One region of the Enterobacter sp. I4 genome, then DNA from elsewhere that is predicted to be linked to it. Evidence: predicted binding sites of a transcription regulator. Region 1 holds the regulator's gene; each other region holds the start of a gene.
The links. The regulator sigma-54, encoded in region 1, starts transcription at its own class of promoters, with help from an activator protein. The targets are predictions, from matches to a motif close to GTTGGCACANNTTTCGCTNT.
Positions count from the first base shown of each region.

Region 2: hycA (formate hydrogenlyase regulator HycA) is a predicted target of sigma-54. The motif match lies at 2,814-2,833, and genes of this name have one in related genera.
Region 3: MOQ06_RS15900 (gamma carbonic anhydrase family protein) is a predicted target of sigma-54. The motif match lies at 6,038-6,057, and genes of this name have one in related genera.

Region 1 covers NZ_JALBUO010000001.1:285,328-294,937, forward strand. Annotated here, with positions in the region: gene arcB (aerobic respiration two-component sensor histidine kinase ArcB) at 1-965, shown strand, start outside; gene elbB (isoprenoid biosynthesis glyoxalase ElbB) at 1,198-1,851, shown strand; gene mtgA (monofunctional biosynthetic peptidoglycan transglycosylase) at 1,848-2,573, shown strand; gene npr (PTS phosphocarrier protein NPr) at 2,613-2,885, opposite strand; gene rapZ (RNase adapter RapZ) at 2,882-3,736, opposite strand; gene ptsN (PTS IIA-like nitrogen regulatory protein PtsN) at 3,782-4,273, opposite strand; gene hpf (ribosome hibernation promoting factor) at 4,356-4,643, opposite strand; gene rpoN (RNA polymerase factor sigma-54) at 4,666-6,099, opposite strand; gene lptB (LPS export ABC transporter ATP-binding protein) at 6,147-6,872, opposite strand; gene lptA (lipopolysaccharide ABC transporter substrate-binding protein LptA) at 6,879-7,433, opposite strand; gene lptC (LPS export ABC transporter periplasmic protein LptC) at 7,402-7,977, opposite strand; gene kdsC (3-deoxy-manno-octulosonate-8-phosphatase KdsC) at 7,974-8,540, opposite strand; gene kdsD (arabinose-5-phosphate isomerase KdsD) at 8,555-9,541, opposite strand; gene MOQ06_RS01380 (calcium/sodium antiporter) at 9,555-9,610, opposite strand, start outside.
Region 2 covers NZ_JALBUO010000001.1:784,580-794,189, forward strand. Annotated here, with positions in the region: gene hypE (hydrogenase expression/formation protein HypE) at 1-54, opposite strand, end outside; gene hypD (hydrogenase formation protein HypD) at 51-1,172, opposite strand; gene MOQ06_RS03695 (HypC/HybG/HupF family hydrogenase formation chaperone) at 1,176-1,448, opposite strand; gene hypB (hydrogenase nickel incorporation protein HypB) at 1,439-2,302, opposite strand; gene hypA (hydrogenase maturation nickel metallochaperone HypA) at 2,306-2,656, opposite strand; gene hycA (formate hydrogenlyase regulator HycA) at 2,867-3,331, shown strand; gene MOQ06_RS03715 (4Fe-4S dicluster domain-containing protein) at 3,403-4,011, shown strand; gene hycC (formate hydrogenlyase subunit 3) at 4,008-5,822, shown strand; gene MOQ06_RS03725 (respiratory chain complex I subunit 1 family protein) at 5,824-6,747, shown strand; gene hycE (formate hydrogenlyase subunit HycE) at 6,763-8,472, shown strand; gene MOQ06_RS03735 (formate hydrogenlyase complex iron-sulfur subunit) at 8,606-9,148, shown strand; gene MOQ06_RS03740 (NADH-quinone oxidoreductase subunit B family protein) at 9,148-9,610, shown strand, end outside.
Region 3 covers NZ_JALBUO010000002.1:748,076-757,685, reverse strand. Annotated here, with positions in the region: gene fmt (methionyl-tRNA formyltransferase) at 1-782, opposite strand, end outside; gene def (peptide deformylase) at 808-1,317, opposite strand; gene dprA (DNA-protecting protein DprA) at 1,445-2,569, shown strand; gene smg (DUF494 family protein Smg) at 2,541-3,014, shown strand; gene MOQ06_RS15920 (topoisomerase DNA-binding C4 zinc finger domain-containing protein) at 3,041-3,595, shown strand; gene tsaC (L-threonylcarbamoyladenylate synthase type 1 TsaC) at 3,588-4,160, shown strand; gene aroE (shikimate dehydrogenase) at 4,165-4,983, shown strand; gene MOQ06_RS15905 (DUF1488 domain-containing protein) at 4,980-5,228, shown strand; gene MOQ06_RS15900 (gamma carbonic anhydrase family protein) at 5,204-5,758, opposite strand; rRNA gene MOQ06_RS15895 (16S ribosomal RNA) at 6,232-7,773, shown strand; tRNA gene MOQ06_RS15890 (tRNA-Glu) at 7,859-7,934, shown strand; rRNA gene MOQ06_RS15885 (23S ribosomal RNA) at 8,117-9,610, shown strand, end outside.

The DNA of each region.
Region 1 (9,610 bases):
TCAAAGACAGCCACGGCGGTAAGCCGGCGACGGGCACGGGCATTGGCCTGGCGGTGTCTAAACGGCTGGCGAAAAGTATGGGCGGGGATATCACCGTTGCCAGCCAGCCGGGTAAAGGCTCAACCTTTACGCTTACCGTGCACGCGCCTGCCGTAGCTGAAGAGGTGGAAGATACCTTTGAGAACGACGATATGCCGCTGCCAGCCCTGCACGTTCTGCTGGTGGAAGATATTGAACTGAACGTTATCGTCGCGCGGTCGGTGCTGGAAAAACTCGGCAACAGCGTGGATGTGGCGATGACCGGCAAAGCCGCGCTGGAGATGTTCACGCCGGGCGAGTATGACCTGGTGCTGCTCGATATTCAGCTACCGGACATGACCGGGCTGGATATCTCCCGTGAGCTGACGCGCAAATATGCCCCTGACGAGCTGCCGCCGCTGGTGGCGCTGACCGCGAACGTGCTGAAAGATAAAAAAGAGTACCTCGATGCCGGCATGGACGATGTGCTCAGCAAGCCGCTGGCTGTACCTGCCCTGACGGCGATGATCAAGAAGTTCTGGGATACCTGTGATGAAGAGGAGAGCACCATGACGTCAGTTGATAGCGCCAAAGCCCAAACGATACTGGATACCGCCATGCTGGAGCAGTATATCGATCTGGTGGGACCAAAACTGATCACCGATGGCCTTGCCGTGTTCGAGAAAATGATGCCGGGCTATCTGAACGTACTGGAGTCAAACCTGACGGCGCGTGACCAGAAGGGCATTGTAGAAGAGGGGCACAAAATCAAAGGCGCCGCCGGTTCCGTCGGGTTACGCCATCTCCAGCAGCTGGGCCAGCAGATCCAGTCGCCTGATTTACCTGCCTGGGAAGACAACGTCGGTGATTGGGTTGAGGAGATGAAGCAGGAGTGGCAAAACGATGTGGCGGTGCTGAAAGCCTGGGTCGAGTCCAGAAAAAAATGACCCCGGCTATACCGGGGTGCGCGAATACTGCGCCAACACCAGGGAAATCGTGGCTGCGCCTGATTTTTATGGGTGGTTTTCGCATGGGCGCCGCCTGAAATTTGAGGCCGCACGCAGATAAGATAGCAAATCTTAAACAGTTTGTTACATGAATCAGTGAAATGTGTGAAGCATAGCGTTTTAATCAGAATTTTTAATGTGCTTCAGCGAGTTGCATAGAAGGATCGACAGAATGAAAAAGATTGGTGTCGTGCTGAGCGGATGTGGTGTTTACGACGGGTCAGAGATACATGAGGCCGTATTAACGCTGCTGGCCTTATCCCGCCGTGAGGCTGACGTTATCTGCTTCGCGCCGGATAAAGCTCAGGCAGACGTGATTAATCATCTTACCGGCGAGCCGATGGCCGAAAGCCGTAACGTGCTGGTTGAAGCAGCGCGTATTGTGCGCGGCGACGTTCATCCGCTGGCGCAGGCCGATGCCGCTGAACTCGATGCCCTCATCGTGCCGGGCGGCTTTGGCGCGGCAAAAAACCTGAGCACCTTTGCAGCGGAGGGCGCGGCCTGTCAGGTCGATCCCGATCTGCAAGCGCTTTCGCAGGCGATGCATGCGGCAGGTAAGCCGCAGGGCTTTATCTGCATTGCCCCGGCCATGCTGCCGAAAATTTTTGATTTCCCGCTGCGGCTGACGATCGGAACCGACATCGATACGGCTGAGGTTATCGAGGATATGGGCGGTGAACACGTGCCTTGCCCGGTCGACGACATCGTGGTGGATGAGGATAACAAAATCATCACCACGCCGGCGTATATGCTGGCGCAGACCATCGCCGAGGCTGCCACGGGCATTGAAAAGCTGGTGGACAGAGTGCTGGTTCTTACCGAATGAGCCGTAAATTTACCCCCGCCGGGTGGTTAAAACGGCTTCTGTTGCGGATAGTGCTGGTTCTGGCGGTTTTCTGGGGCGGAGGCATTGTGCTGTTCAGCTTCGTGCCCGTCCCGTTTTCCGCCGTGATGGCGGAGCGTCAGGCGAGTGCCTGGCTCTCGGGTGATTTCAGCTACGTTGCCCATTCAGACTGGGTGAGCATGGATGCGATCTCGCCGTGGATGGGGCTGGCGGTCATTGCCGCAGAGGACCAGAAGTTCCCGGAACACTGGGGCTTTGACGTGGCGGCCATCGAAAAGGCGCTTGATCATAACGAGCGCCATGAGAACCGCGTACGCGGCGCGTCGACGCTTTCCCAGCAGACGGCAAAAAACCTGTTCTTATGGGACGGTCGCAGCTGGGTGAGAAAAGGGCTGGAGGCCGGGCTGACGCTGGGGATTGAGACGGTGTGGAGCAAAAAACGGATCCTGACCGTCTATCTGAATATCGCGGAGTTTGGCGACGGCGTGTTTGGGGTCGAAGCCGCGTCGCAGCGCTATTTCGGCAAGCCCGCCAGCAGGCTGACGATGTCCGAAGCGGCGCTGCTTGCCGCCGTTCTGCCGAACCCTATCCGTTTCAAAGCCAGCGCCCCGTCAGGCTACGTGCGTAGCCGCCAGGCGTGGATCATGCGCCAGATGCAGCAGTTAGGTGGGCAAGGCTTTATGGAGAGAAAGGCGTTGATGTAGGGCGGGTACGCGGTGCGTTACCCGCCAGCAAAGCAGACGTTAGTCTTCGTCAAACCCGGCATTAAACAGCGCAATCACCGCCGCCAGCGCCTCTTCTTCCTGCGGGCCGGTGGCTTCAACTTCAATCTGGCGACCTTTGGCAGAATCCAGCATCAGCAGCGCAATCACGCTGTTGGCTTCTGCCTCGGTTCCCTCGTCGTTGCGCAGCAGGACTTCAGCATCAAAACCCTGCATCAGCTCAAAAAGCTTCATCGCCGGGCGCGCGTGCATGCCCAGCTTATTGGTGATTTCGACGGTCTGTTTTACGGTCATGTTTTACGTTTTTCCAGCGTGCGATGACGGGACTGGACGTTCTTCCCGCGCGAGCGGAAGTAATCGGCCAGCTGTTCGGCAATGTACACCGAACGATGTTTACCGCCGGTACAGCCAATCGCCACCGTCAGGTAGCTGCGATTGTTTGTTTCCAGCATAGGTAACCATAGCTCAAGGTAGCTTCGCGTCTGGTAGATAAAATTGTGTACTTCTGTGTGTCGGTCAAGGAACGCCGCCACGGGTTTATCCAGACCGGTCATTGGACGCAGTTTTGGATCCCAGTGTGGGTTCGGCAGGAAACGCACGTCGAAAACGTAATCCGCATCGATAGGAATACCGTGCTTAAAGCCGAAGGATTCAAACACCATCGTCAGTTCGCGCTCGCGCTTGCCGAGTAAACGGGTACGCAGCATTTCCGCCAGTTCATGGACGGACATTTCAGAGGTGTCGACAATCAAATCGGCGCGGGAGCGCAGCGGCTCCAGCAGGTCGCTCTCTTTATCAATGGCGCTTTCCAGCGACAGATTTTTACTCGAAAGCGGGTGCAAGCGACGCGTATCGCTGTAGCGGCGGATCAACGTATTGCGGTCAGCATCAAGGAACAGTAGCTGAGGCGAGAAATAATCCGGCAGGTTGTTCATCGCCTGCTCGAAGATCTCCGGTGATTCCGGCATGTTACGAACGTCGATACTGACGGCGGCAGAGATTTGTCTGTCCGCAAGCGTTCGCGCCAGGTCAGGTAACAACACTACCGGTAGGTTATCTACGCAGTAAAAACCCATGTCTTCCAGCGCGCGCAGGGCCACGGACTTTCCGGACCCCGAACGACCGCTGACGATCATCAGCACCATATTCCGTTTCTCCTCAGGGCAGCAGTTCTGAAAGCCATCTCCCGATTATGCCTCATCCTGATTGCCTTCTGCTTCAGTGATAATTTGATAGAGCTCCTCATCACTTTGCGCGGAGCGCAGACGGCGACAAATGGTTTTATCCGCCAGACGTTTGGCAACCAGCGACAGCGTGTGCAGGTGGGTTTTGGTCTGATCGGCAGGAACCAGTAGCGCGAAGAGCAGATCGACAGGCTGGTTATCGATAGCGTCGAAGGCAATCGGCGTTTCCAGTTGCACAAACACGCCCACGGCACGCAGCGTATCTTCTTCCAGCTTGCCATGCGGGATCGCAATGCCGTTGCCGATGCCGGTACTGCCCATTTTTTCGCGGGTCAGAATGGCTTCAAAGACGATCTGCGGCGGCAGACCCAGCTGTTTTGCGGCCAGTTCACTGATAATTTCCAGCGCACGTTTTTTGCTCTGGCAGTGAACGCCACTGCGGGTACATTCCTGGTTAAGGACGTTGCTCAGTTGAAGAGCGGAATCGTTGTTTATCATAATTTCACCTAAGCGCTAACCGTACAAATGGCCTGTTGTGTTTCACAACAGGCCGTCCTGCACCCGTTAACTGCCCGGACAATTAGTGTTGTTTCAGTTTATCTTTATGTTTATTGAGCTGTCGCGCAAGCTTATCAATCAAGCCGTCGATAGCCGCGTACATGTCTTGCCCTTCCGCACTGGCATGGAGTTCCCCTCCGTTGACGTGCAGGGTCGCATCCGAGATATGAGTCACTTTCTCCACTTTCAACACAACGTAGACCTGATTGATTCTCTCGAAATACTGCTCAAGTTTCGCGAACTTCGCGTTCACAAAATCGCGTAAAGCCTCAGTAATCTCGACGTTGTGTCCGGTGATATTGAGCTGCATAGTGTCTTCCTTATCGGTTGTGTCAAACCAGTTGTTTACGCTGGTTAGACGGCGGAATGGATAAAGACTCTCGATACTTCGCGACAGTACGACGTGCCACCATGATACCCTGATCGGACAGCATGGTGGTTAACTTACTGTCACTTAGTGGCTTCGCGGGGTTCTCCGCGGCGATCAACTTCTTCACCAGTGCGCGAATGGCCGTTGACGAGGCTTCGCCGCCGCCTTCGGTACTTACGTGGCTGGAGAAGAAATACTTAAGCTCAAAAATGCCGCGTGGACTGTGCAGATACTTTTGCGTGGTCACGCGGGAAATGGTTGATTCATGCATCTCGACGGCCTGGGCAATGTCTGCCAGCACCATCGGTTTCATAAACTCTTCGCCCTGTTCAAAGAAGGCCTGCTGTTGTTCAACAATACAGCGGCTGACGCGCAGCAGCGTGTCGTTACGGCTCTCCAGACTCTTGATCAGCCAGCGTGCTTCCTGCAGGTTGCTGCGGATGTACTGATTATCGGCATCGTTACGCGCGCTGGTGCACATGGAGGCGTACTGCTGGTTGATTTGCAGGCGAGGAATACTGTCGGAGTTCAGTTCAACGACCCAGCGGCCGTTGTGTTTTCTCACCAGCACATCAGGAATGACATACTCCGGCTCGCTGGTCTGAATCGACTGCCCCGGACGCGGATCGAGCGACTGGATCAGGTTCACCGCTTCCTTCAGCACCTCTTCTTTCAGGCGCGTGACGCGCATCAGCGTGCGGAAGTCGTGATTCGCCAGCAGATCCAGATGATCGCTGATAATGAGCCGCGCTTCGTCAATCCACGGCGTCTCTTTGGCAAACTGCGAGAGCTGGATCAGAAGGCAGTCGCGCAGATCTTTTGCGGCGACGCCAATCGGGTCGAAACGCTGAACGCGTTTCAGAACGGCTTCGATCTCTTCCAGTTCAATCTCGTCGTCGCCGATGCTTTCCAGAATGTCGTCCAGCGTCACGGTCAAATAGCCCGTGTCGTCAACGGCATCGACAATCGAGGTGGCAATCGCGCGATCGGTATCGGAGAAAGGGGTCAGCTCTACCTGCCACATCAGGTAGTCCTGAAGTGACTGGGTGGTTTCGCCCTGATAGACCGGAAGTTCATCGTCCTGATAGTCTGCACGCGTACCGGAAGGAGTGCCTGCGGTGTAGATTTCATCCCAGCTGGCGTCCAGCGGCAGCTCGTCCGGCATCTCTTTTTGTTCGAGCGCGTCGACGGTATCGAGCGTTTCAGTGTCCTGCGTTTGCTGGGTATCTACCTCGTCATGAAGATCGGTTTGCTCCAGCAGCGGATTGCTGTCCAGCGCTTGCTGGAGCTCCTGCTGGAGTTCTAACGTGGACAACTGCAACAGACGGATCGCCTGCTGTAGCTGCGGCGTCATTGCCAGTTGCTGGCTGAGCCTTAATTGCAAACCTTGCTTCATGTTCAGCGCGTTTTTCTCCGGTTCGGCGTGATTTAACCTCTACCCTATCAGAGTCTGAAGTCTTCCCCAAGGTACACGCGCTTAACATGCTCATCTTCGAGGATTTGCTGCGGCGTACCGTGGGCAATCAGATGGCCCTGGCTCACGATGTAGGCGCGTTCACAGACGGCCAGCGTTTCACGAACGTTGTGGTCCGTGATCAGTACGCCAAGCCCGCTGTCGCGCAGATGCTCAATGATGCGTTTGATATCAATAACGGAGATGGGGTCAACGCCCGCAAAAGGTTCATCCAGCAGGATGAATTTCGGGTTTGCTGCCAGGGCGCGCGCAATCTCGACGCGACGGCGTTCACCGCCAGACAGCGCCTGACCAAGGCTGTCGCGCAGGTGTTCGATATGGAACTCTTCCATCAGCTCGTTCGCACGGTCAGTGCGCTGCTCGTTTGTCAGATCGTCACGGATCTGCAACACGGCCATCAGGTTATCGAAGACGCTTAAGCGGCGGAAAATGGATGCTTCCTGAGGAAGATAGCCGATGCCGCGGCGCGCGCGGGCATGCAGCGGCAGCAGGCTGATGTCTTCATCATCGATGATGATGTTGCCGGCGTCACGCGGAACAATGCCTACCACCATGTAGAAGGTGGTGGTCTTGCCCGCACCGTTAGGGCCAAGCAAACCCACAATTTCGCCGGAGTTGACGGTCAGACTGACATCTTCGACGACGCGGCGGCCCTTATACGCTTTCGCGAGGTTTTTTGCAGTTAATGTTGCCATAGCGAATTAGTTACTCTTTTTCTGTGCCGGAGCCTGACCGTTGTTTTTGTCCTGCAACTGCGAAGGAACAAGCACGGTGGTGACGCGTTTGCCTTTCTCGCTGGAGGCCTGCATTTTCTGCTCTTTCACCAGATAGGTGATCTTGTCGCCTTTGATATTGCTGTCCAGCTGTTCCAGGTAAGCATTACCGGTGAGGATGACCAGATCCTTCGCCAGCTCATAGTGCATATGCGAGGCATGGCCTTTTACCGGCTTGCCGTTATCCTGCATCTGGTAGAAGGTGGCCGGATTACCATAACCATCAATAATTTCTTTGCCCTGCTCGCCGCCCGGACGGGTCACGACAACTTTGTCGGCATTGATTTTAATGGTGCCCTGGGTCACAACGACGTTGCCGGTGAAGGTGACGACGTTACCCTGCATATCCAGAGACTGCGTATCAGATTCAATATGAATCGGCTGTTCGGTGTCGCCAGTCACAGCAAGCGCGGGAAGACTGGCCGCCAGCAGCGCGCTGGCGATAACAACTTTAAGGCTGAGTTTGTTTGTTTTGAATTTCATAGGAGGTTCTAACCTTTTCAATCAGCTCGGCGTTTTTGCTGCGTAAGTTCCCGCGCATTCTTAGACCGCTGGAATTAAATGTTGTGCCATACAGGGTGACTAAATCCTGCGACGTGACATCCTGGGTGACCAGGTTGATCTGGGCGTTATCCGTCGTAATTTTGCGCAACTGAGCGTCCGCAGTCAGGGCGTTGACTTCAACGTGACCATACAGATAGAGCATACGGTCATTCGTCAGTTTTGCCCGGTCAGACTTGATTGACCACGTCGGCACTTTGTCCGTATCAAAGGTGGTCAGGACCGGCTGGGTAAACCACGAGGTGCCGTCATCTGAAAAATATTCTACATGCTGAGCAATCAGGCGATAGTTCAGCGCGCCTTCGGGGCTATAGACCACGGTATCGCTGTGATCGCTTTTGTAGGTAGGGTCACTCGTGTTGACCACGTCCGTTTGCGCATCATCGCGGTCGGCGAGGTTCACGCCAATCAGTATCAGGACGGCAAGCGAAAGCAGAATGATAACCCAACGTCTGGTTTTACTCATATCGATTGCCCTTTCGCCTCATCAAGCTTGCCCTGCGCCAGCAGAAGCAGATCGCAGACTTCACGGACGGCACCACGGCCACCCTGAATATGGGTAACATAATCAGCACGCGGGATCAGCAACGGGTGCGCGTCAGCCACGGCGATGCTCAGACCGACCTCCGCCATTACCGGCCAGTCAATCAAATCATCCCCGACGTACGCCACATTCTCTGGCGCAATAGCCAGTTTTCCCAGCAGGTCCCGGAAGGCAACCATCTTATCAGATTGCCCCTGATAGAGATGAGTAATGCCCAGCGTTTCACACCGATCCTCTACCAGTTTAGCCTTCCGCCCGGTGATGATCGCCACGTCAATGCCGGAGGTGAGCGCACAGCGGATACCGTAACCGTCACGAACGTTAAAGGCTTTCAGCTCTTCGCCGTTATTGCCCATATAAATCAGACCGTCGGAGAGCACGCCGTCCACATCAAGGATCAGCAGACGGATATTTTCCGCCTTTGCCATCATGTGGGCGCTCACCGGGCCATAACAGGTTGCAAGGGATGCACCCGCATTACTCATTGTCTTATCCTTCATTACACTACGCCTGCGCGCAGCAGATCATGCATATGTACCACACCCAGCAGTTGGTCGCCATCGGCAACCATCACTGAGGTAATATGGCGGGACTGCATCAGGTTCAGCACATCTACCGCCAGCGTGCCCGGACGGACGCGGATCCCGCCAGGCGTCATCACATCAGCGATGCCCAGCGTGCGGACATCCACTCCCATATCGAACACCCGGCGCAGGTCACCGTCGGTGAAGATGCCCTGAATCTTCATCAGATCGTCGCAGATTACCGTCATGCCCAGATTTTTACGGGTGATCTCCAGTAACGCATCGCGCAGAGAGGCCTCTTTGCTGACGTGCGGGATTTCATCGCCGGTGTGCATAATATCGTTAACCCGCAGCAGCAGTTTGCGCCCGAGCGCGCCGCCAGGGTGAGAAAGGGCGAAATCTTCTGGCGTGAAGCCCCGGGCTTCCAGCAGCGCAACGGCAAGGGCATCGCCCATCACCAGCGCGGCGGTCGTACTGGAGGTAGGCGCCAGCCCCAGCGGACACGCTTCTTTAGGCACCTTCACGCAAAGGTGGATATCCGCCGCGCGGGCCATGCTGCTTTCCGGGCGGCTGGTCATGCAAATCAGCGGCACCTGAAGGCGCTTGAGCACCGGGATCAGCGCCAGGATTTCATTCGATTCCCCGGAGTTGGACAGGGCGATAACCACGTCCTGCGGCGTAACCATGCCGAGGTCACCGTGCGCCGCCTCACCCGGGTGCACGAAGAATGACGAGGTGCCGGTACTGGCAAACGTCGCCGCCATCTTGCGCCCAATATGGCCGGACTTACCCATCCCCATCACCACGACTTTACCGGCACAGTAGAACATCTTCTCACAGGCCAGACTAAAATCCTGATTAATGTACTGATCTAACTGCGCCAGACCTTCACGTTCAATCTCCAGAACGTCTTTGCCTGCTTTCTGAAAGTCAAAACCCGGCTGCAATTCTATTTGCGACATAATGCGTTTCCGTTTACCCAGAGAGAAGAGGCGAGAGCCAGTAAAGCATCGCCATCCATACGATAAATC
Region 2 (9,610 bases), 500 kb from region 1:
CAGCTGCTGCATCGCCTGTCCACCGCTTCCGTGCGCCATTTCCACCGTGTTCATGCTTCACGCTCCTGGTTGCGATATTGATACCACGCGGCGCATGCCCCTTCGGAGGAGACCATCAGCGCGCCAAACGCGGTTTGCGGGTTACAGGCGTTGCCGAATAACGGGCAGTGATGAGGTTTGCACCTGCCGGTGAGCACGTCGCCGCAGCGGGCGCGGGGATCGTCACACACCTGCTGCGGCCGCGGGCGGAAGTGCGTTTCGGCATCAAAGGCGTGATACGCGGGCGTCAGGCGCACGCCGGAGTTGGCAATCAGCCCCAGCCCGCGCCACTCGCTGTCGCCCTCAACGCTAAACGCGTCGGCTATTGCCCGCTGCGCCCGTATATTTCCCGCATCGGGCACCACGCGGCGATACTGATTTTCTACCGCGCTCAGGGCTGCTATTTTCTGCTCAACCAGCATGGTCACGCCTTGCAGTAGATCAAGCGGTTCGAAACCAGCCACCACTAACGGACGATTGTACCGTTCGGCGATAAAACCGTAGGCTTCTGTGCCAATCACCATGCTGACGTGGCCCGGGGCCAGAAACGCGTCGATGCCGTTATCCGGCGCCTCCAGCAGGCTGCGCAGCGTGGGGATGAGGGTGATGTGCTGACAGAAAAAGAAAAAGTTAGTGACGCGGCGGGCCTTCGCCTGCTGAAGGGTGATGGCGGTGGCGGGCATGGTGGTTTCAAAACCCAGCCCGAAGAAGACGACCTTGCGGTCGGGGTTATTCATGGCAAGCGTCAGGGCATCCATCGGCGAGTAGACGATCCGCACGTCCGCGCCGCGCGCCTTCGCCTGGAGCAGCGAGCCATTTTTCCCCGGTACCCGCATGGCGTCGCCAAAGGTGCAAAAAATCACGCCGGGCCGGCTGGCGATGTCGATACAGCTGTCGATGCGGCCCATCGGCAGAACGCACACCGGGCAGCCGGGGCCGTGGATAAACTCGATATTCTCCGGCAGCAGCTGGTCGAGGCCAAATTTAAAGATGGCGTGCGTATGTCCGCCGCACACCTCCATGATCCGCAGCGGCCTCTCCTGGGTGTAGTCCAGCAGCGCCGCGCGCGCTTTCAGGCGCTCGATAAGCTGTAGCACCTGCTCCGGCGAGCGGTATTCATCAACGTAACGCATATGCTAGCGCTCCTCGCCGTACAGCAGGGCGCCCACGTCCGGCTCGACGTCGAACATATTCTGCAGGGCGTCCAGCGTGTCGCGGGCTTCTGCTTCATTAATTACGCTCATGGCAAACCCCACGTGCACCAGCACCCACTGGCCGAGGCGCGAGGCCCCCGCTTCATCGTGGCTGCCCACCAGCGTCAGATCCACGTCGCGCAGAATGCCGCAGACCTCCACTTTGGCCTGATTCCCGTCAATGGAATGGATTTGTCCGGGTACGCCTATGCACATCGTTCACTCTCCAGCCAGTCCAGCCAGGCGTCCATCCCGTCGCCGCGCGTGGCGGAGACCAGCAGGATATGAATGTCCGGATTTACCTCCCGCGCGTAGGCCAGACAGGTATCCACGTCAAAATTCAGGTACGGCAGCAGGTCGACCTTGTTCAGCAGCATGACGGAGGCGGCGGCGAACATGTGCGGGTACTTCAGTGGCTTGTCCTCCCCTTCGGTAACGGAGAGTACCGCCACTTTGTGCCGTTCGCCGAGATCGAAGCTTGCCGGGCACACCAGGTTACCGACGTTTTCAATAAACAGGATGCCGCTATCCGCCAGCGGCAGGCGCGGGGCGGCGTCGGCAATCATCTGCGCGTCCAGATGGCAGCCTTTGCCGGTGTTAACCTGAATCGCCGGGGTGCCGGTTTCGCGGATGCGCGCCGCGTCGTTAACGGTTTGCTGGTCGCCTTCAATCACCGCGCAGGAGACGCGCTCGTTCAGGCGCCTGAGGGTTTCGGTCAGCAGGGTCGTTTTACCGGAGCCGGGGCTGGAGACCAGGTTCAGCACCAGCTGTTTGCGCGCGGCAAAGCGCGCGCGGTTGCGGGCGGCGAGCCGGTTATTTTTGTCCAGCACGTCGATCTCTACCTCCAGCATCTGGCGCTGGCTCATGCCCGGTGCGTGAGTGCCCGCTTCGCCGTGGCCGTAGTGCAGGTCGCCCGCGGCGGAACGCTGCGGCGCAAAGGTAATACCGGTCAGGGCCGCCGCAGGACGCGGGGCAGGGGAAAAGGGGGCGGAGCGAAACGCGGAGTGAGGACGATGTTCATCCCCTTCTATATACAGGTTGCCTTCGGCGCAACCGCAGGTACTACACATACATTACTCCTTCTCGATTTCGAGGCGTTGGATCTGCATCCCGTCATCCGCCACGATGCGTAGCCCGGCGCTCTGGCACTGCGGGCAGCGCTGCACCTTCGAAGACAGCAGCGTGACGTACTGTTGGCACTGCTCGCACCAGCACTCCGCCTGCTGCTCGTCGATATGCAGCTCGCAGCCTTCTGCCAGCGTGCCGCGGCACACCAGTTCAAAACAGAAGGTCAGGGCGCTGGTCTCAACGCAGGAAAACGCGCCGACCTTCAGCCAGACGCCGGTCACGCGCTTCGCGTGGTTCAGTACCGCCTGCTGTTCGATAAGTTCCAGTGCCCGCTGGCAGAGGGTGATTTCGTGCATGACGCCTCCTTAATGAATTGCCCGTTCAATGCAATAACGGTGCCAGCTTGATTTCCGTTACGGCGTGACGATGTCAACGCTGTCGAAATGACACGTCGACATGGCGACAGTGGCAGCGCCTTTATATTTAAAACTCATATAAATCAATTAAATAAAAACTGGCACGGAATCTGCTTTACAGCCGCTATCTCCATTAACCGGATACCTTTTATGACTATTTGGGAAATTAGCGAAAAAGCGGATTACATCGCGCAACGTCATCAGCAGCTTCAGGAGCAGTGGCACCTGTACTGCAATTCACTGGTCCAGGGGATCACGCTGTCGAAGGCCCATCTGCACCACGCCATGAGCTGCGCGGCACAGGGAGACATGCGCTTCGTGTTATTCGGCCACTTTACGATTTACGTCACCCTGGCGGACATCTTCAACAGCCACACGATTGAGTACTACGTTGAGACGAAAGAGGGCGACAGACACTGCATCGCCCGGGCGCAGCTGATGGCGGACGGCATGGTGGACGGTCACGTCAGCAACCGCGATCGCCAGCAGGTGCTGGAGCACTATCTGGAGAAGATCGCGCCGGTTTACAACGGCCTCTATCACGCCGTTGAGCATGATTTGCCGATCAACCTGAAACAGCTGATCGACGGAAAATCCGCGGCGAACGTGGCCTGAAAAGCGAGTGTCGAGAAGTGTCGATAAGACAGCTTTTTCGTCAAAAATGACCATCACCAGAGGATGACCCGGTGAACCGTTTTGTAATTGCTGACTCGACGGTCTGTATTGGCTGTCGAACCTGTGAGGCGGCGTGTTCGGAAACGCACCGCCAGCACGGGCTGCAGTCCATGCCGCGCCTGCGCGTCATGCGTAATGAGAAAGAGTCTGCCCCGCAGCTCTGTCACCACTGTGAAGATGCCCCGTGCGCGGGCGTCTGTCCGGTAAACGCTATTACCCGCGTCGATGGCGCGGTGCAGCTGAACGAAAGCCTGTGCGTGAGCTGCAAGCTGTGCGCCATCGCCTGCCCGTTCGGCGCCATTGAATTTTCCGGCAGCCGTCCGCTCCACATTCCGGCGAACGCCAATACCCCGAAAGCGCCGCCTGCGCCACCGGCTCCGGCACGGGTGAGCACGCTGCTCGACTGGGTCCCGGGCGTGCGGGCCGTTGCGGTGAAGTGCGATCTGTGCAGCTTCGATGAGCAGGGTCCGGCCTGCGTGCGGACCTGCCCGACGAAGGCGCTCATTCTGGTCAACATTCGCGATATTGCCCGCACCAGCAGGCGCAAGCGCGAGCTGACCATTAATACCGACGTCGGCGATCTGTCGCTGCTGCGGGCGCTTAACGAGGGGGCGAAATGAACGCGATATTCATGATTAACAGCGCCGTGGCGTACTTCACCGCTGCTGCGGTGCTGGCGTTACTGTTCTCTTTCCATAAAACCCTGAGCGGCTGGATCGCCGGTATCGGCGGGGCGGCGGGCAGCCTGATGACGCTGGCGGCGGGCGCGGTGGTGTTACTCGGCGGTCAGACCGCCGAAGCCGTGATTCCGCTCGTTCGCCATGCCGTTCAGCTTACGCCGCTGAACGCCGTCTGGCTGGTGACCTTTGGCCTGTGCGGGCTGTTTATCAGCCTGTTTAATATTGACTGGCACCGTCATCAGCACGCCAGAGTGAACGGCCTGCTGGTAAACCTGCTGATGGCGGCGGCGGTCTGCACCGTTATCGCCAGCAACCTCGGCGCGCTGGTGGTGATGGCGGAGATCATGGCGCTGTGCGGCGTGTTCCTGACCGGATGCAGCGCCTCCGGCAAGCTGTGGTTTGCGCTCGGCCGCCTCGGCACGCTGCTGCTGGCCGTGGCCTGCTGGCTGGTGTGGCAGCGTTTCGGCACCCTGGATTTTGCCGCGCTTAACGGCCAGCCGCTGGGGAACGACGTCTGGCTGCTCGGCGTGGCGGGCTTCGGCCTGCTCGCCGGGATCATCCCCCTGCACGGCTGGGTGCCGCAGGCGCACGCCAGCGCCTCTGCGCCGGCCGCGGCGCTGTTCTCCACCGTGGTGATGAAGGTCGGCCTGTTCGGCATGCTGACCATCACGCTCACCGGCGGCCTGCCGCCGCTGTGGTGGGGCGTGGTGCTGCTGATTGCCGGTATGATCACCGCGTTCGTCGGCGGGCTGTACGCGCTGATGGAGCACAACATCCAGCGCCTGCTGGCGTACCACACCCTGGAAAACATCGGCATCATCCTGCTGGGGCTGGGCGCGGGTGTCACCGGGCTGGCGCTCGGCCAGCCGGCGCTGATTGCCGCCGGGTTTATCGGCGGTCTGTATCACCTCATCAACCACAGCCTGTTTAAAAGCACCCTGTTCCTCGGGGCGGGCTGCGTCTGGTTCCGCACCGGCCATCGCGATATCGAAAAGCTCGGCGGCATCGGCAAAAAAATGCCCGTCATTTCGCTTGCGATGCTGGTCGGGCTGATGTCGATGGCCGCGCTGCCGCCGCTGAACGGCTTTGCCGGGGAGTGGGTGATTTACCAGTCGTTCTTCGCGCTTGGCCAGAGCGACGCGTTTATCGGCCGCCTGCTGGGGCCGCTGCTGGCGGTTGGCCTGGCGATTACCGGCGCGCTGGCGGTGATGTGCGTGGCGAAGGTCTACGGCGTTACCTTCCTCGGCGCGCCGCGCACGCGGGAAGCGGAAAACGCCTGCTGCGCGCCGGTGCTGATGGCCACCAGCGTGGTGGCGCTGGCGCTGTGCTGCATTGCGGGCGGGGTTGCCGCGCCGTGGCTGCTGCCGCTGCTGGGCCACGCCATTCCGCTGCCGCTGGCGACGGCGCATACCGGCGTCTCCCAGCCAATGATGGCGCTGCTGCTGGTTGCCGCACCGCTGCTGCCGTTTGTCCTGATGCTGTTCTTCAAACGCGACCGTCTCGCCTCCCGCTCGCGCGGCGCGGCGTGGGCCTGCGGCTACGAACACGAGCAGTCGATGGTCATCACCGCTCACGGTTTCGCCATGCCGGTGAAGGAGAACTTTGCAGCCGTTCTGAAGCTGCGCCACTGGCTTAACCCGCAGGGCCGGGTGCCGGGCTGGCAGAATGCCGCCGTACCCGTGCTGTTCCGCCGTCTGGCGCTGATCGAGCTGGCGGTGCTGGTGGTGATTGTGATTTCCCGAGGAGCCTGACATGAGTCTGTTACTGGCATTACTTCAGGCGCTGGTGCTGTTCGCCGCTGCGCCGCTGCTTTCCGGCATCACGCGCGTGGCGCGCGCCCGGATGCACAACCGTCGCGGGCCTGGCGTGCTCCAGGAGTACCGCGATCTCTTCAAGCTGCTCTCCCGCCAGAGCGTGGCGCCGGACGCCGCAGGCTGGGTCTTCCGCCTGACGCCGTTCGTGATGGTCGGCGTGATGCTGACCATCGCCACCGCGCTGCCGGTGGTCACGGTAGGCTCGCCGCTGCCGGCGCTCGGGGATCTGATTACGCTGATTTACCTCTTCGCCATCGCCCGCTTCTTCTTTGCGATTGCGGGCCTGGACACCGGGAGCCCGTTTACGGGCATCGGCGCCAGCCGCGAGGCAATGCTCGGCGTGCTGGTTGAGCCGATCCTGCTATTGGGGCTGTGGGTCGCCGCGCAGGTTGCTGGCTCAACCCACATCAGCTTTATCACCCATACCGTTTACCACTGGCCGGTGGACCGCTCCGTTCCGCTGGTGCTGGCACTGTGCGCCTGCGCGTTCGCCACCTTTATCGAGATGGGCAAGCTGCCGTTCGATCTCGCGGAGGCGGAGCAGGAGCTACAGGAAGGGCCGCTCACCGAGTACAGCGGCTACGGCTTTGCGGTGCTCAAGTGGGGCATCAGCCTCAAGCAGCTGGTGGTATTGCAGATGTTCCTCGGCGTCTTTTTCCCGTGGGGGCAGATGACGCATTTTTCCGCAGGCGGCCTGATCCTGGCCGTGGTGGTTGCCGCACTCAAGCTGCTTATCGGCGTGCTGGTGATTGCCCTGTTTGAAAACAGCATGGCGCGCCTGCGCTTTGTCGCGACCTCGCGCATCACCTGGGCCGGTTTTGGTTTTGCATTTTTAGCGTTCGTCTCCTTGCTGGTGGCGTGATTAAAGAGAGTATTTATGTCTGAAGAAAAGAAAGGTCAGCAGTATCTCGCCGCGCTGCATCAGGCTTTCCCCGGCGTGGTGCTGGAGGAGTCCTGGCAGACCAAAGACCAGGTAACCGTCACCGTGAAGGTGAACTATCTGCCGGAAGTGGTGGAGTTTCTTTACTACCGGCAGGGCGGCTGGCTGTCGGTGCTGTTCGGCAATGACGAGCGCCAGCTGTGCGGCAGCTATGCGGTGTACTACGTGATGTCGATGGAGCAGGGCGAGAAGTGCTGGCTTACCGTGCGCGTTGAGGTTGACCCGAACAAGCCGGAATACCAGTCCGTGACGCCGCGCGTGCCTGCCGCCGTCTGGGGCGAGCGCGAAGTGCGCGACATGTACGGCCTGGTGCCGGTCGGCCTGCCGGACGAGCGCCGCCTGGTGCTGCCGGACGACTGGCCGGACGAGCTCTACCCGCTGCGCAAGGACAGCATGGACTACCGCCAGCGTCCGGCCCCGACCACCGACAGCGAAACCTACGAGTTCATCAACGAGCTGGGCAGCAAGAAGAACAACGTGGTGCCGATCGGCCCGCTGCACGTCACCTCTGACGAACCGGGCCACTTCCGCCTGTTCGTTGACGGCGAGAACATCATCGATGCCGACTACCGCCTGTTCTACGTCCATCGCGGCATGGAAAAGCTGGCGGAAACCCGCATGGGCTACAACGAGGTCACGTTCCTCTCTGACCGCGTGTGCGGCATCTGCGGCTTTGCCCACAGCACCGCCTACACCACCTCGGTGGAAAACGGCATGGGGATCGTGGTGCCGGAACGCGCGCAGATGATCCGCGCCATTCTGCTGGAGGTAGAGCGCCTGCACTCGCACCTGCTGAACCTCGGCCTGGCCTGCCATTTCGTTGGCTTTGACTCCGGGTTTATGCAGTTCTTCCGCGTGCGCGAAGCGTCAATGAAGATGGCGGAGATCCTCACCGGGGCGCGTAAAACCTACGGCCTGAACCTGATCGGCGGGATCCGCCGCGACCTGCTGAAGGATGACATGGTCCAGACCCGCCAGCTTGCCCAGCAGATGCGCCGCGACGTGCAGGAGCTGGTGGATATGCTGCTCAGCACGCCAAACATCGAGCAGCGCACCGTCGGCATCGGCCGTCTTGACCCGGAAATTGCCCGCGACTTCAGCAACGTCGGCCCGATGGTGCGCGCCAGCGGTCACGCCCGCGACACCCGTGCCGATCACCCGTTCGTCGGCTACGGCCTGCTGCCGATGGAAGTGCACAGCGAGCAGGGCTGCGACGTCATCTCCCGCCTGAAGGTGCGTATCAACGAGGTATTCACCGCGCTGAACATGATCGACTTTGGGCTCGATAACCTGCCGGGCGGCCCGCTGATGGTGGAGGGCTTCACCTACATTCCGAACCGCTTTGCGTTGGGCTTTGCCGAAGCGCCGCGCGGGGACGACATCCACTGGAGCATGACCGGCGACAACCAGAAGCTCTACCGCTGGCGCTGCCGCGCGGCCACCTACGCCAACTGGCCAACCCTGCGCTACATGCTGCGCGGCAACACCGTCTCTGACGCGCCGCTGATCATCGGCAGCCTCGACCCGTGCTACTCCTGCACCGACCGCATGACCGTGGTGGACGTGCGCAAGAAGAAAAGCCAGGTGGTGCCGTACAAAGAGCTTGAGCGCTACAGCATCGAGCGTAAGAACTCGCCGCTGAAATAGTTGATGTTGTGCGGTCTGTAACCCCTCACCCCGGCCCTCTCCCCAGAGGGGCGAGGGGGCGAACGGTTCCCTCTCCCTTTCAGGGAGAGGGCTAGGGTGAGGGTGAGAAAACCGCACGAAAGCAGGAGTAAAAATGTTTACCTTTATCAAAAAAGTAATCAAAACCGGCACGCCCACCAGCCGCTATCCGCTGGAGCCGATGCCGGTGGATAAAAACTTTCGCGGCAAGCCGGAGCACAACCCGCAGCAGTGCATCGGCTGCGCGGCCTGCGTCAACGCCTGTCCGTCGAATGCCTTAACGGTGGAAACGGATCTGAAAACCGGCGAGCTGGCCTGGCAGTTTAACCTCGGGCGCTGCATCTTCTGCGGCCGCTGCGAAGAGGTCTGCCCGACGGTCGCCATTCGTCTCTCTCAGGAGTACGAGCTGGCGGTGTGGAAGAAAGAGGACTTTTTACAGCAGTCGCGCTTTGACCTGTGCAGCTGCCGCGTCTGCAACCGCCCGTTCGCCGTTCAAAAGGAGATCGACTACGCCATTGCCCTGCTGCAGCACAACGGCGACGCCCGCGCGGAGCACCATCGTGAAAGCTTTGAAACCTGCCCGGAGTGCAAGCGGCAGAAATGCCTGCTGCCGTCTGACCGCATCGATTTAACCCGCCATATGAGAGAGGCCAGCTGATGGAAAACTTACTCGGCCCGCGCGACGATAACGGCATCCCGGTGCCGATGACGGTGGAGGAGTCCATCGCCAGCATGAAAGCGTCGCTGCTGAAAAAAATCAAACGCTCGGCCTACGTTTACCGCGTGGACTGCGGCGGCTGCAACGGCTGCGAGATCGAGATCTTCGCCACGCTGTCGCCGCTGTTTGACGCCGAACGCTTCGGCATCAAGGTGGTGCCGTCCCCGCGCCATGCGGACATCCTGCTGTTTACCGGCGCCGTTACCCGCGCTATGCGATCGCCCGCGCTGCGCGCCTGGCAGTCCGCGCCGGATCCGAAAATTTGCATCTCCTACGGAGCCTGCGGCAACAGCGGCGGTATCTTCCACGACCTCTACTGCGTCTGGGGCGGTACCGACAAAATCGTGCCGGTGGACGTCTACATTCCGGGCTGCCCGCCGACGCCTGCCGCCACGCTGTACG
Region 3 (9,610 bases), on a different contig from region 1:
TCGGCCGCCGTATTGCCGCTTATCACTGAAGCCTTCCAGATTTTCACCGGCTGCTCATCAATCATCATCCAGCTCATCGGCCATGGATTGAAGGCGCGGATGCAGCGTTCAAGCTGGGCCGCTGACAGGGACCAGTCGATCCGGGCTTCTTCTTTACTCAGCTTTTCAGCATAGGTCACCAGCGCGTCGTCCTGAACTTCAGGCTTAGCCGTATTGTCAGCAAGCTGCTGTAACGTCTCAATCAGCCCCTGTGGGCCGAGATCCGCCAGCTTGTCATACAGCGTGGCGCTGGTATCTTCGGTAGTAATTGGACACGCCAGTTTAAGCAGCATGTCGCCAGTGTCTAAACCTACGTCCATCTTCATAATGGTGACGCCAGTTTCAGCATCACCCGCCCACAGAGAGCGTTGAATTGGCGCCGCGCCGCGCCAGCGCGGTAGCAGGGAACCATGGACGTTAATGCAGCCCAGGCGCGGCATAACAAGTACCGCTTTTGGCAGAATGAGGCCGTAAGCCACAACCACCATCACATCTGCATTCAGGTCAGCCACCAGCTGCTGGTTTTCCTGAGGACGTAATGAGGCTGGCTGAAACACCGGTAATCCATGCGCCTCTGCCAGGACTTTTACCGGACCTGGCATCAGCTTCTTACCGCGGCCAGCCGGACGGTCTGGTTGCGTAAATACGCCAACAATCTGGTGTCCAGACGATAACAGCGCGTCAAGATGACGCGCTGCAAAATCAGGAGTACCCGCGAAGATTATACGTAGTGATGTAGACACGTTATTCCTTGTATCCGGGGGGACGTCATGCGCGAGAGCGCAAACGGTCCAGTTTCTCTACTTTCTGACGAATGCGCTGTTGCTTCAGTGGCGAGAGGTAATCGATAAACAGCTTACCGACCAGGTGGTCCATCTCATGCTGAATGCAAATCGCCAGCAGATCGTCGGCTTCCAGTTCAAAGGGGTTGCCGTCGCGGTCCAGTGCGCGGATTTTCACTTTTTCGGCACGCGGCACTAAAGCGCGTTGTTCAGGAATAGACAGGCAGCCTTCCTCAATGCCCGTTTCGCCGCTTTTTTCGAGCAGCTCAGGGTTGATCAGCACCAGACGCTCATCGCGGTTTTCAGAAACGTCGATCACGATAATACGCTTGTGAATGTCTACCTGGGTCGCCGCAAGGCCAATGCCTTCTTCAGCGTACATGGTATCGAACATATCATCGACGATACGCTGAATTTCTGCATTCACTTCTTTAACCGGTTCCGCGACGATGCGAAGGCGCTCGTCAGGAATATGTAACACTTGCAAAACTGCCATAAATTTCCAGAGTCGTGTTCAGGAGTTGATAAGAATATTACTTCTATTCTAGACAAATCCCCGGTCGATTGACAGCATCAGTGACCAATCGCAAAGATTGCTGAGGCTGCTTATGGCAGGGAAAAGGATGACGCCCACAGAGATATGGTTAAGGCTTATAAACATCGGATCGTTATGTGGTGATGCGATGCTGGAAACCGCCCAGCGGCTGCTTCGCCAGACGTGTGTTGATGCCGACGCTGTCAGAGACGCAGGGCTGTCGGCCAAACAGGCCGGAAGGTTTTTTTCATTTAGTGAGGGTGAACTTGAACGTAGCCTGAAATGGCTGGACCAGGCGGAGAATCACCTGCTGACGGCTGATGATCCTCGCTTTCCGCCTTTGTTGCGAACTATCCCCGACTTTCCGGGGGCGCTATTTGTGCGAGGCAGCGTCGACGCGCTCAATAGCGTGCAGCTTGCGGTTGTGGGCAGCCGTGCGCCCTCGTGGTACGGCGAGCGGTGGGGGAAAATTCTCAGTGAACAACTCGCTCAATGTGGATTTACCATCACCAGCGGCCTGGCTTGCGGCATCGATGGCGTGGCGCATCACGCGGCGCTGTCGGCAAAAGGGCGAAGTATTGCCGTGCTGGGAAATGGTCTGTTCAGTCTCTACCCGCATCGCCATCAAATGCTGGCTGAGCAACTTATTGCCGCAGAGGGGGCAATCGTCTCTGAATTTTCGCTCTCAACCTCTCCCAGGCCGGGCAACTTTCCCCGGCGTAACCGGATCATCAGTGGGTTAAGCCTGGGCGTGCTGGTGGTAGAGGCCGCGATTCGCAGCGGATCGCTGGTTACCGCAAGGTGCGCGCTGGAGCAGGGGCGGGAGGTCTTTGCGTTACCCGGCCCGATTGGCAACCCCGGCTGCGAAGGCCCGCACTGGCTGATAAAGCAGGGGGCGACGCTGGTTACCTGTAAAGAGGATATCCTGGAAAATTTGCAGTACGGATTGCATTGGCTGCAGGATGAACCTCAAAAGCGACATATTTCATCAGATCAGGAGGCAGTAGCATTGCCATTTCCCAAGCTCCTGGCTAACGTAGGAGATGAGGTAACACCTGTTGACGTTGTCGCTGAACGTGCCGGCCAACCTGTGCCAGTAACGGTAGCACAGCTACTCGAACTGGAGTTAGCAGGGTGGATCGCAGCTGTACCCGGCGGCTATGTCCGATTAAGGAGGGCATGCCATGTTCGACGTACTGATGTATTTGTTTGAGACTTACATCCACAACGAAGCAGAAATGCACGTGGATCAGGACAAATTAACACGGGATCTGACCGACGCAGGTTTTGAGCGGGAAGATATTTATAATGCGTTGATGTGGCTGGATAAGCTGGCTGATTATCAGGACGGCCTCGCCGAACCGATGCAGCTTGCTTCTGACCCATTGTCTGTGCGCATCTATACAGCTGAAGAGTGTGAAAGGCTGGATGCCAGCTGCCGGGGATTTATTTTATTCCTTGAGCAGATTCAGGTGCTAAACCTCGAAACGAGAGAAATGGTGATAGAGCGCGTTATGGCGCTGGATACAGCAGAATTTGAACTGGAAGATCTGAAATGGGTGATCCTGATGGTTCTGTTCAACATTCCAGGCTGTGAAAACGCCTATCAGCAAATGGAAGAATTACTCTTTGAAGTGAATGAAGGTATGCTGCATTAATTCAATGTGCAGCAACAAGAGTTGTTATGGCCAAATCAGCACTCTTCACGGTGCATAAAAACGAGCCCTGCCCACAGTGTGGGGCTGAACTTGTTATTCGGTCCGGGAAACACGGTCCGTTTCTCGGTTGTTCACACTATCCGGAATGTGATTATGTTCGTCCCCTGAAAAGCCAGGCGGACGGACATATTGTTAAAATTCTGGAGGGTCAGCTCTGTCCGCTCTGTGGGGGTGTACTTGCGCTGCGGCAGGGACGTTTCGGGATGTTTATCGGATGCTGTCGTTACCCGGAATGTGAACATACGGAACAAATTGATAAGCCAGATGAGACGGCAATTGCCTGCCCTCAGTGCCAGCGTGGGCAACTGGTGCAGCGCCGCTCCCGTTATGGTAAGACCTTCCATTCATGCGATCGCTATCCTGAATGCCAGTTCGTTATCAATTTCAAACCAGTAGCGGGTGTCTGCGCTCATTGCGATTATCCGTTACTTATAGAGAAGAAAACGGCGCAAGGCATGAAACGCTTTTGCGCCAGTAAACAATGTGGAAAGCCGGTTTCGGCGGATCAAATCAGTGAATAATAACCTGCCATCAGGCTCCATCGCGCAGGCGGTGGAAGTCCTGAAAAAAGAAGAAGTCATCGCCTATCCAACAGAAGCCGTTTTTGGGGTCGGGTGCGATCCTGACAGCGAAGTCGCCGTTAGCCGGTTGCTGGCGCTTAAACAGCGTCCTGTGGAAAAAGGATTGATTTTGATCGCTGCGAATTACGAGCAGCTTAAGCCTTATATTGATGATTCCATGCTGACGCCTGCACAGCGGGAAACCATTTTCTCTGCGTGGCCTGGTCCCGTGACGTTTGTTTTTCCTGCGCAACCGACTACGCCGCGCTGGTTAACGGGCCGTTTCGATTCGCTCGCGGTGCGTGTAACCGACCATCCGCTGGTGGTGGAGTTATGCCAGGCGTTTGGCAAACCGTTGGTTTCAACCAGTGCCAACCTGACCGGTCTCCCTCCTTGCCGTACTACGGAAGACGTTCTGGCGCAGTTCGGGAATGATTTCCCGGTCGCCGTGGGTGAAACCGGTGGTCGTCTTAACCCGTCGGAAATTCGCGACGCCTTAACCGGCGAACGTTTTCGCCAGGGGTAATATGATGGAAACCTATGCTGTTTTTGGTAATCCGATTGCACACAGCAAGTCGCCTCTGATTCATCAGCTGTTCGCCGGGCAGTTGCAGATAGATCACCCGTATGGCAGGGTCCTTGCACCCGTTGATGCATTTATACCGACGCTGAACGCTTTTTTTGATGCTGGCGGTAAAGGTGCGAACATTACGGTGCCTTTTAAAGAAGAGGCTTTCGGGCGTGCGGATGAACTGACCGAGCGAGCGTCCCTCGCAGGCGCCGTCAATACGCTTAAGCGGCTTGAAGATGGTCGCCTTCTGGGTGATAACACCGATGGCATAGGTTTACTTAGCGATCTGCAAAGACTGTCGTTTATCAAACCAGGCTTTCGGATCCTGCTGATCGGCGCGGGGGGAGCGTCGCGCGGCGTATTGCTTCCTCTCCTTTCACTGGACTGCGCGGTAACAATAACCAACCGTACCTTCTCCAGAGCAGAAGCGCTGGCGGCATTGTTCGAACATACGGGCAGCGTAACCGCGGTAGCGCTGGATGATCTCGCGGGGCACGAATTCGATTTGGTCATCAATGCCACTTCCAGCGGTATAAATGGAGAGATCCCGGCAATTCCCGCGAGCCTGATACATTCCCATATCTACGCCTATGACATGTTTTATCAATCAGGAAAGACGCCTTTTCTGACCTGGTGTGAGCAACAGGGTGCAAAACATCTGGCTGATGGCCTCGGTATGCTGGTGGGGCAGGCGGCACATGCGGTGCTGCTGTGGCACGGTGTGTTACCTGCCGTAGAACCGGTTATCGAAAAGCTGAAACAGGAACTGACAGCGTGAATCAGGCGATTCATTTTCCCGACAGAGAAATCTGGGATGAGAGCAGGCAAGCGGTCTGCTTCCCGGTGCTGGTGCATGGAATGCAGCTGACCTGTGCAATTAAAAGGGACACGCTGCTCCAGCGCTTTGATGGTTCAGATCCGTTGGCGGTGTTTTGCGAAAATCGCTGGGATCTTGAAGAGGAAGCCAGCGATTTAATCCGCGATGGGCAGGAAGACGATCAGGGCTGGGTCTGGTTATCCTGATCCAGATAGTCATTCTTCCATTTTACGTAATTGTTCGCTGAATATTTCAATCCTTCGATTTCCGCCTCTTTTAAGGGGCGGATCTGTTTTACCGGGCTGCCTAAATAGAGATAGCCACTTTCCAGGCGTTTGTTTTGCGGAACAAGGCTTCCAGCACCAATCATGACGTCATCTTCTACCGTCACGCCATCCAGCAAAATAGATCCCATCCCAACGAGAACTCTGTTACCGATCGTGCAGCCGTGGAGCATCACTTTATGGCCGACGGTGACGTCTTCCCCGATGATGAGTGGATTGCCTTCCGGGTTGTAGGACGATTTATGCGTTACGTGCAGTACGCTGCCGTCCTGAATATTGGTGCGTGCACCGATAGCTACATAGTTAACATCGCCGCGGATCGCCACGAGCGGCCAAATGCTGACATCATCGGCCATGCGAACATCACCAATGACCACGCTGCTGGCATCGATCATCACGCGATCGCCTTTCTGTGGGAACAGATCTTTATAGGGACGTAATACTGAAGACATATCTACCTCGATACAGATGAACGCTATAAAGAAGACTTTGATCGTATTCGTGGATCGAGGCAAGGCAAAATGCGTCAATTTTTAAGCGGATCGGGCGGGATTTCAGCGAAAAGCACGGAAAATCATCAGTTGGAAAAAAAGATCTAAAAAGTACTTGTGCTAAAAACTGGGATCCCTATAATGCGCCTCCATCGACACGGCGGTTGTGAATCACTTCACAGACAGCCCGGTCGGCTGAAGAGAAAAAATCCTGAAATAACGGGTTGACTCTGAAAGAGGAAAGCGTAATATACGCCACCTCGCAACGGTGAGCGAAAGCCGCGTTGCACTGCTCTTTAACAATTTATCAGACAATCTGTGTGGGCACTCAAAGTGACATGGATTCTTAACGTCGCAAGACGAAAAATGAATACCAAGTCTCTGAGTGAACATACGTAATTCATTACGAAGTTTAATTCACGAGCATCAAACTTAAATTGAAGAGTTTGATCATGGCTCAGATTGAACGCTGGCGGCAGGCCTAACACATGCAAGTCGAACGGTAACAGGAAGCAGCTTGCTGCTTTGCTGACGAGTGGCGGACGGGTGAGTAATGTCTGGGAAACTGCCTGATGGAGGGGGATAACTACTGGAAACGGTAGCTAATACCGCATAACGTCGCAAGACCAAAGAGGGGGACCTTCGGGCCTCTTGCCATCGGATGTGCCCAGATGGGATTAGCTAGTAGGTGGGGTAACGGCTCACCTAGGCGACGATCCCTAGCTGGTCTGAGAGGATGACCAGCCACACTGGAACTGAGACACGGTCCAGACTCCTACGGGAGGCAGCAGTGGGGAATATTGCACAATGGGCGCAAGCCTGATGCAGCCATGCCGCGTGTGTGAAGAAGGCCTTCGGGTTGTAAAGCACTTTCAGCGGGGAGGAAGGCGGTAAGGTTAATAACCTTGCCGATTGACGTTACCCGCAGAAGAAGCACCGGCTAACTCCGTGCCAGCAGCCGCGGTAATACGGAGGGTGCAAGCGTTAATCGGAATTACTGGGCGTAAAGCGCACGCAGGCGGTCTGTCAAGTCGGATGTGAAATCCCCGGGCTCAACCTGGGAACTGCATTCGAAACTGGCAGGCTAGAGTCTTGTAGAGGGGGGTAGAATTCCAGGTGTAGCGGTGAAATGCGTAGAGATCTGGAGGAATACCGGTGGCGAAGGCGGCCCCCTGGACAAAGACTGACGCTCAGGTGCGAAAGCGTGGGGAGCAAACAGGATTAGATACCCTGGTAGTCCACGCCGTAAACGATGTCGACTTGGAGGTTGTGCCCTTGAGGCGTGGCTTCCGGAGCTAACGCGTTAAGTCGACCGCCTGGGGAGTACGGCCGCAAGGTTAAAACTCAAATGAATTGACGGGGGCCCGCACAAGCGGTGGAGCATGTGGTTTAATTCGATGCAACGCGAAGAACCTTACCTACTCTTGACATCCAGAGAACTTTCCAGAGATGGATTGGTGCCTTCGGGAACTCTGAGACAGGTGCTGCATGGCTGTCGTCAGCTCGTGTTGTGAAATGTTGGGTTAAGTCCCGCAACGAGCGCAACCCTTATCCTTTGTTGCCAGCGGTCCGGCCGGGAACTCAAAGGAGACTGCCAGTGATAAACTGGAGGAAGGTGGGGATGACGTCAAGTCATCATGGCCCTTACGAGTAGGGCTACACACGTGCTACAATGGCGCATACAAAGAGAAGCGACCTCGCGAGAGCAAGCGGACCTCATAAAGTGCGTCGTAGTCCGGATTGGAGTCTGCAACTCGACTCCATGAAGTCGGAATCGCTAGTAATCGTAGATCAGAATGCTACGGTGAATACGTTCCCGGGCCTTGTACACACCGCCCGTCACACCATGGGAGTGGGTTGCAAAAGAAGTAGGTAGCTTAACCTTCGGGAGGGCGCTTACCACTTTGTGATTCATGACTGGGGTGAAGTCGTAACAAGGTAACCGTAGGGGAACCTGCGGTTGGATCACCTCCTTACCTTAAAGAACCTGCCTTTGCAGTGCTCACACAGATTGTCTGATGAAAAGTAAACAGCAAGGCGTCTTGCGATTGAGACTTCAGTGTCCCCTTCGTCTAGAGGCCCAGGACACCGCCCTTTCACGGCGGTAACAGGGGTTCGAATCCCCTAGGGGACGCCACTTGCTGGTTCGTGAGTGAAAGTCACCTGCCTTAATATCTCAAAACTCATCTTCGGGTGACGTTTGAGATATTTGCTCTTTAAAAATCTGGATCAAGCTGAAAATTGAAACGACACACAGCTCATGTGTGTTCGAGTCTCTCAAATTTTCGCAATCAGAAGTGAAACATCTTCGGGTTGTGAGGTTAAGCGACTAAGCGTACACGGTGGATGCCCTGGCAGTCAGAGGCGATGAAGGACGTGCTAATCTGCGAAAAGCGCCGGCGAGGTGATATGAACCCTTGACCCGGCGATGTCCGAATGGGGAAACCCAGTGCAATTCGTTGCACTATCGTTAGCTGAATACATAGGCTAACGAGGCGAACCGGGGGAACTGAAACATCTAAGTACCCCGAGGAAAAGAAATCAACCGAGATTCCCCCAGTAGCGGCGAGCGAACGGGGAGCAGCCCGGAGTCTGAATCAGCTTGTGTGTTAGTGGAACGGTCTGGAAAGTCCGACGGTACAGGGTGATAGTCCCGTACACGAAAGCACACATGCTGTGAACTCGAAGAGTAGGGCGGGACACGTGGTATCCTGTCTGAATATGGGGGGACCATCCTCCAAGGCTAAATACTCCTGACTGACCGATAGTGAACCAGTACCGTGAGGGAAAGGCGAAAAGAACCCCGGCGAGGGGAGTGAAAAAGAACCTGAAACCGTGTACGTACAAGCAGTGGGAGCCTCTTTATGGGGTGACTGCGTACCTTTTGTATAATGGGTCAGCGACTTATATTCTGTAGCAAGGTTAACCGTATAGGGGAGCCGAAGGGAAACCGAGTCTTAACTGGGCGTTAAGTTGCAGGGTATAGACCCGAAACCCGGTGATCTAGCCATGGGCAGGTTGAAGGTTGGGTAACACTAACTGGAGGACCGAACCGACTAATGTTGAAAAATTAGCGGATGACCTGTGGCTGGGGGTGAAAGGCCAATCAAACCGGGAGATAGCTGGTTCTCCCCGAAAGCTATTTAGGTAGCGCCTCGTGAACTCATCTTCGGGGGTAGAGCACTGTTTCGGCTAGGGGGCCATCCCGGCTTACCAACCCGATGCAAACTACGAATACCGAAGAATGTTATCACGGGAGACACACGGCGGGTGCTAACGTCCGTCGTGAAGAGGGAAACAACCCAGACCGCCAGCTAAGGTCCCAAAGTCATGGTTAAGTGGGAAACGATGTGGGAAGGCACAGACAGCCAGGATGTTGGCTTAGAAGCAGCCATCATTTAAAGAAAGCGTAATAGCTCACTGGTCGAGTCGGCCTGCGCGGAAGATGTAACGGGGCTAAACCATGCACCGAAGCTGCGGCAGCGACGCTTAGGCGTTGTTGGGTAGGGGAGCGTTCTGTAAGCCGTTGAAGGTGTCCTGTGAGGGGTGCTGGAGGTATCAGAAGTGCGAATGCTGACATAAGTAACGATAAAGCGGGTGAAAAGCCCGCTCGCCGGAAGACCAAGGGTTCCTGTCCAACGTTAATCGGGGCAGGGTGAGTCGACCCCTAAGGCGAGGCCGAAAGGCGTAGTCGATGGGAAACAGGTTAATATTCCTGTACTTGGTGTTACTGCGAAGGGGGGACGGAGAAGGCTATGTTAGCCGGGCGACGGTTGTCCCGGTTTAAGCATGTAGGCGGAGGTTCCAGGTAAA